Regions from separate parts of the Rothia sp. CCM 9419 genome, predicted to be linked through region 1. Evidence: riboswitches for the same ligand, from Rfam matches in the RefSeq annotation. Region 1 holds a riboswitch; the other holds the start of a gene.
The links. A riboswitch is a leader RNA that binds a small molecule or an ion and turns the genes downstream of it on or off. The one in region 1 is predicted to bind S-adenosylmethionine.
Positions count from the first base shown of each region.

Region 2: it holds a riboswitch for S-adenosylmethionine, as region 1 does, so the genes downstream of both, ACN08W_RS07740 (nuclease PIN) here and ACN08W_RS05640 (AMP-binding protein) in region 1, are expected to answer to the same signal.

Region 1 is NZ_JBLXXY010000005.1:41,998-45,411, forward strand. It holds gene ACN08W_RS05635 (LLM class flavin-dependent oxidoreductase) at 1-1,331, opposite strand, end outside; SAM riboswitch class IV at 1,431-1,543, opposite strand; SAM riboswitch class I at 1,719-1,807, shown strand; gene ACN08W_RS05640 (AMP-binding protein) at 1,813-3,414, shown strand, end outside.
Region 2 is NZ_JBLXXY010000009.1:3,821-7,234, reverse strand. It holds gene ACN08W_RS07745 (SNF2-related protein) at 1-1,087, opposite strand, end outside; SAM riboswitch class IV at 1,233-1,361, shown strand; gene ACN08W_RS07740 (nuclease PIN) at 1,393-1,587, shown strand; gene ACN08W_RS07735 (plasmid stabilization protein) at 1,584-2,033, shown strand; gene ACN08W_RS07730 (DUF6350 family protein) at 2,218-3,414, shown strand, end outside.

The sequences.
Region 1 (3,414 bases):
TCATACTCCGTACGATACCGGCCCCGCTTTTGAAGCTCAGGAACAACAAACTCCACAAAATCCTCAAAAGAACCAGGCGAAACATGATACGCAAGGTTAATACCGTCTAAATCACCCTCATCAATCCAGCGTTCCAGCTCATCAGCAACAGTCTGAGCAGAACCAATAATCACATCGCCCATACCACCAATAGCGCAATGACGAGCAATATCAGCACGAGTCCACTTCTTCGTCTGAGACTGCAAAGTAAAAGGCGTCAAAAAGGATTGGATGGACTCCGTCTTGACATACTCAAGAATCTCGTCCTCATCAAATAGTGAAAGATCAACACCAGACCAGCCACCAACAATTCCTTGAGAAGACTCTATATCCACATATTTCACATAATCCTGATACTTCTGCTGTGCCTTCTCGTCAGTTTCATCAACTACCACCGAAAGCATGGCAAGAATCTTCACGTCATCACGGCGGCGTCCGGAACGCTCAGCCTCATCACGGATACGAGAGGTCACATGCCTGGTCAAATCTGGACGTAAAGCAGAAATGAAAATCGCTTCGGCATGTTTTCCAGAAAAAGCCTGACCGCGAGAAGACGCACCAGCCTGAAAAATTACGGGAGTACGCTGAACAGACGGCTCGGTCAAAGAAATTCCAGGAACTTGAAAATACTTGCCTTGATGCAAAATAGGATGAATTTTCTCAGGATCTGCAAAAATTCCGCGCTGACGGTCACGTAGCACCGCTCCGTCTTCCCAAGAGCCTTCCCATAACTTATAACAGACGTCGAGAAATTCGTCAGCAATTTCGTATCGTTCATCATGCTCAATCTGACCGGCAAGCCCCTGATTCTCTGCCGCAGATTGAAGATAAGAAGTCACTACGTTAAAACCAACACGACCACCCGTTAAATGATCTAACGTTGCATAAGAACGAGCCAAAGTATAAGGCTGGTTATACGTCACGGCAGCTGTCACCCCAAAACCAAGATGTTCCGTGACCGCTGCCATCGCCGAAATCTGTAAGAACGGATCACCTACCGGCACCTGTGCACCATCACGAAGTACGGGTGCAACAGAATCCTTATACACGTCGTATACGCCCACCACATCAGCGATAAAGACCGCGTCAAAAAGCCCTTTTTCGCACACCTGAGCTAAATCTGTCCAATATTTAATGGTGTTATATTCATCGGCTCGCGAGCGCGGATGACGCCATAAGCCGAAGCTTTGGTGGCTTGTTGTGGTCATATCAAACGCGTTGACAACGATACGTTTTTTAGAAGAAGACGGTGTCGTAGTAGGTTGTTCTGTCGTGGCGGTATGAGTTGCCATAAGTTTTTTCCTTTGCGTTCTTAGAGGAGAGAGCACTCCTCTATGAGGCGTGGCATATTGAGAACCATATTTTTCGGTGTTGATATGCCCGACGCATAGGCGCCGTATTTGCCGTTGTGATTATTTTGAGCCGGATCTTCATCTGGGGCACCCCGCTACGGGAAGAGGGTTGCCGTCCAACAAGCCAGAGCTTGACGTTGGAACTCGTGATCGCTGGGTTTAGCTTATAAAAAGTTCTTCTTGGTACCCAAGAGCTTCAGTGTTTATTGCGGTGGGTGACGTTCGCTAAGGAATATGACTCTATGCAACGTGATGTGTTCATCTGCTGGCAATGGAAAGTAACGTCTAGATGAATGTGTACGGAAGGTATTACGGTAGAACTCGTCTAAACCATCCAGAGCGGCTGAGAGACCTGGCTCTAAGACGTCGCAGCAACCTCGCTTATGCGGTGGTGCTAATGCCAGAAACGATGGGAGTATCGATGTCGTATTGTTCGTCTTTTTCTTATTCAGACCCTCGAAATCAGGTGCAGAATCCGGCAGATGTTTCGGATCAAGAACGTATTGATTTTTGGGCAAGGCAGGCGCGAGAACGTCTTAGTTGGGGAAAGCTATGGGATGAGGATAAAACGCATGAGTTTATTCCTCCTCGTTTAGTAGACGTTCGTGAAGATGGTGTTCAAGAATTTTCTGTTCCAACGATTAAGTGGTTTGAGGGTGGTCAGCTCAACGTTGCCTATAACTGTGTGGACAGGCATGTAGAGCAAGGTTTTGGCGATAAGGTTGCGCTTTTCTTTGAGGGTGAACCTGGTGATCGTGAAGCTATCACTTATGCTCAGTTGCAACGCCGTGTGGCTCAGGCGGCACATGGTTTAGAGCGTTTGGGTGTGGTTAAGGGTGATCGTGTTGTTGTTTATTTGCCGGTGATTCCTGAAACTATTATTTTTACTCTTGCCTGTGCGCGTATTGGGGCGATTCATTCTCTTGTTTTTGGCGGTTTTTCGGCGGAGGCTTTGAAGTTTCGGGTAGAAGATACTGGTGCCAAGGTATTAATTACAACTGATGGTCAGAATCGTCGGGGTAAGGTTGTTCCGGTCAAGTCGATAGCGGATGAGGCGTGTTCGTCTGAGAATAATATTGAGCATGTGGTGGTGGTGAACCGTACCTCAGCTACCGAGCAGGAAAGACAGAGTGTTCCGTGGTGTTTGGGGCGAGATGTTTGGTATCACGATTTGATTGAGGGTGTTCCAGATACACATGATTATTCATTGCATGATGCTGAAGATCCGTTATTTATTATTTATACGTCGGGGACAACGGGCCAGCCTAAGGGTCTTGTTCATACTATGGGCGGGTATTTGACGCAGACGGCGTATTCTCATGCGTTACTTTATGATTTGTTGCCTGATGTTGTTGATGCTGATGGTGTGCTTCGTCCTGATGAGTTAGCTACTTGTAATGATCGGCAAAAAGTTGCGGATACTGTTCATTGGTGCACAGCCGATTTGGCGTGGGTGACAGCTCATACTTATGAGATATATGGGCCGTTGGTCAATGGCGTGAGTCAAGTAATTTTTGAAGGTACACCTGATACTCCTACTTTTGAACGGCATTTTGAAGTGATTGAACGCTATGGTGTCACAAACTATTACACGGCACCAACGTTGATTCGTTCGTTGATGGGGGCTTTCCCGCATGGCCCAGAGTCGGGAAAGTATGATTTTTCGTCGGTTCGTCTTTTGGGTTCTGTGGGTGAGTCGATTAATCCACAAGCTTGGTATTGGTTACGTGAGCATATTGGTTCTGGTCGTGCTTCCTTTATTGATACGTGGTGGCAGTCTGAGACGGGTTCAACGATCTGTTCTCCTCGCCCGCATGATCCTCAGTTTGCGCCTGAGGGAACTTTTGAGCAGGGTACTCCAGGTATAGCTGTCAAACCAGGTTCTGCTACTCGTGCTATTCCGGGGGTTTCTGTGCGTGTTGTTGATGAGCACGGTGAGCCGGTTCAGACGGGGGCTCAAGGGTTCATTGTGGTTGATAAAGTGGGCCCTTCGATGGCTCGTACTGTGTGGAAAAATCCTCAG
Region 2 (3,414 bases), on a different contig from region 1:
CCCAATGTTCAGCTTGTGCTGTGGCTTTGTAGTGTTCTTGTGCTTTGTGCCCGAGGGCAATGAATCCGTTGCGGGGCTGGCCTATTGGGTGGCAGTAGTATGCGAGGAAGGCATTTTCTCCTGTGGTGAGTGTTGGTGTGATGCGTAGACCGTCTTTGTAGCTGTGAAGTTCTGCTTTTAGCGTGGCTTCTTCGGTGTGCGCCGTAGTGATGGGTGTTCCCTCTAACAGGATGGGCAGTGCTATTTTTTCTGCTTTTTTGAGTACTTTCCATAGTAGGGACGAGTTAACCGTAGAAAGTGTTACCCAATCGCGGTGGGAAGTATACGCTGATTGCCAAGGTCTGATGATGGAGTAGAACTCTCGCAACCATCGTTCGTGTTCGGGTCGGAGGGCGTGGCTGCTTGTCTTTCCGGTGTAATCTTTTTGGAAGTGTTCCCAGTTGATGCCGTCTTTAATCCAACGGTTGTTTTTACCTTGGACGAGTGGGCGTGCTTGTAGGGTGATACGTGGTGTTTTGTGTTGACCGCTACCGAGTGCGAAGCGGGAGTTAACGTGCATTTTGAGGTCGAGAGCGGCGATGGTATTGCTGTTATTTTCGTAGGGTATCCGGTGATGCTGCGCCAGTGTTTGTGACAGTGTTCTGCGCCATGTCGACATTTTTTGTTGTTCTGCTAGCTCTTGTGCAGTAGTGATTCCGTGGTGTTTGAGCTGTTCTTCGCTGAGTCCGTCTGTGACGCGTTGAGTGGAACTTTGAGCTTTGCTAACTTTTTCGGCTCTTTCGATGGCGGTGAGCATGATGGCTACGGAGTGTTTGCAGTCGGTGCGTACTGGGCAGGTGCATCGTGCGGAGAAAGCGAGGGATCCTTCAACCTGTTCTGCGGGGAAGACAATTTTGCTGAGGTATGGGTCTGTTGCGTCGCCGTAGGTTGTTCCTGTCAGGATGTGTGCTTGGGCGTCGTAGGAGTATCGGGCGACTTTGCCTTCTTGCATGTATTGTTTTCCGCGCAGGTAGGTGCGGTGTCCTACTTGCTGGATAATTTTTGCTGCGCTGACGGGGATTCTGGGGAAAGCTGATGGTGCATTCACGGTGGTTGTATCCTCTGCTGGCAGGGTGCATATATGTTCTAGGTTACCGGATGAGCTTGCACCAAAGCTGGTGTAGCCTAAATCTCTCAAATATTTTGGGTTGAGCTCTTTGTTTTTTGTGGTGGTTGCGTTATTCTGGATTCAGCTTCAAGAGTTTCAACTGATAAGCTCCGACTTTAGTTGAACGCCAACCCCATGTTCACGGGTGGCTCGGATGACGAAGCGGTTCGTATTCGCGTCATAGTACGCAGGCTGGTACGGACAAGAGCACTTCGAAAGGAAAGCGCATTCAGCGCAGTTGTATCATGCACAACACCGCTCGCCCTCAGCACAATATTCAAACTGTTTCTTCTGCTCAAACTCGTGGCGGTTACGCTGCCGTAAGCATTCAAGATTACACTCGTATTTCCCATGAGCGTTCTGAGTTTCTTAACTTTTTGCTCTCTCCTAATCCGCACGGTATCCCTAACCAGGAATACGGTATCTTACAAGCAGCATGAGTATAAGAGGACTACTTCTAGACTCTGATGTACTAGCAGAGATTCGCAAAGCCACACCACATCCGCAGGTCGTTGCGTTTCTTCGCCGTCGCTCATATATGGTGATGTACATATCAGCACTTAGCCTAGGCGAACTTAAAGGGCTTTACCCCTACCCTGAAACAGAGCGGTGGGTTAACGAACTTCTCGAACGTTTTAGCGGGCAGGTCCTCGACGTTGATACGAACGTATCTTTGGCATGGGCCGGTCGCCAAATTCGTGCTGAAGAACGCCCCTCACCAGAAGGCCCTTATACGCCATTGCCTACCGCCGCACTTGAAGGGCTCATGGCTGCTACCGCTGAAGTGCATCAGCTAGAAATAGTTTCTTCTAAAGCAGATATTTATCGTCGCTGGGGAGTCCCTGCCGTTAATCCGTTGCATGAAAACACCGCGCGAGGACTATAAACACTGTGTCTTTTGCATGATCTTAAGATGTAGGCTGTGATGAGCTTAGCGTCTTGACCGGCATACATGGTATGGTTCAGTGGGGTGCACGCGGTGAAGAAAATCCTTGGTTTATGTCTCATTTGGATGAGAAAAGCTGTGTGAACTTCAGAGTTCAATAGAGTTCATGACAAGATAAAAGACGATGAAAACCAGCGTGATGAAACCTCAACAACGTTCGATACCGATGCCCCTCTGGCTACAGGGGGTTGTCGAACTCTTTCGTACTGCCTTCTACTCTTGCTTTGCTGTAGTGCTACTACTGGGTGCCGTATGGTTTACCGGCGGTTTTGAACAGCGTGACCTCTACGCTATGGCAGTTTTAGTTAGCCAAATGTGGCTTCTAATCCATGGGGTTCCTCTTCATCTGAACATCTCTGCCCCGTATGGAGACACCCCCGATATTCAGGGGACGATGAGCTTTATCCCGTTGGGTTTAACGCTGATACCCTTATGGTTATGTTTCCGTTCAGGACGAGTCTTAGCTCAAGCATCTCGTGAGGGACAATTCTGGATACCAACATTAACCGGAGCTATCACTTATAGTGCCTGTGCTGGGGGCTTGAGCCTTTTGACAACAGATACTGCTGCGGTAGCGTACCCTGTAGCTTCTGCACTTGTACCGTGTTGGGTCGTTTTATCAGGGCTTATTCTTGGTGGCTGGTACGAGTCTCGTTCTTTGGCGAGAATGATCGGTGTTAACGCTGCAGAATGGGTTGCTCAGTTTAGCCAGTACTCACGTTGGACGGGTTCTTATGTTTGGACGGTTCTTCGCGCATCAATCGTGGCAGTTCTTGCGTTTATTGGCTGTGGAGGGCTATTACTGAGCTTGTCTTTGCTCTGGCATTGGAGCGATGTCGTCACAATTTATCAATTGCTTGATGCTGGTGCTATCGGCGATACGGCTTTGACCTTTTTACAGCTTGGGGTCATCCCTAACGTAGTTTTTTGGGCGATGTCTTGGAGTGTCGGAGCTGGTTTCTCATTGGGAGAACATACCTCCGTAAACTTCTTTGAACACTCTACTGGTGTGCTCCCCGCTTTCCCTCTTCTGGGTGCCTTACCAACGGTCAATGAGCCGTGGAGCTATATTGCTATTGCGGTTCCTGTGCTGTGCGGTATTGTTGCTGGCTGGTGGTTCTTCCGCGCCGGCGAAGACCATCTTGATGAGTGGCTTTCTCTTAAAATTCCTTTCCGCTGGATTTCTTTGCCACTATCAACTTTTGCCTTAGCTATCTTTGTTTCTATTCCTGCCGGCATCATTTTGGCGTTATGCGGTTGGGCATCGCGCGGTTCTCTTGGTATGGGACGTTTTACTGATTTAGGGCCAGATGCTTTATTA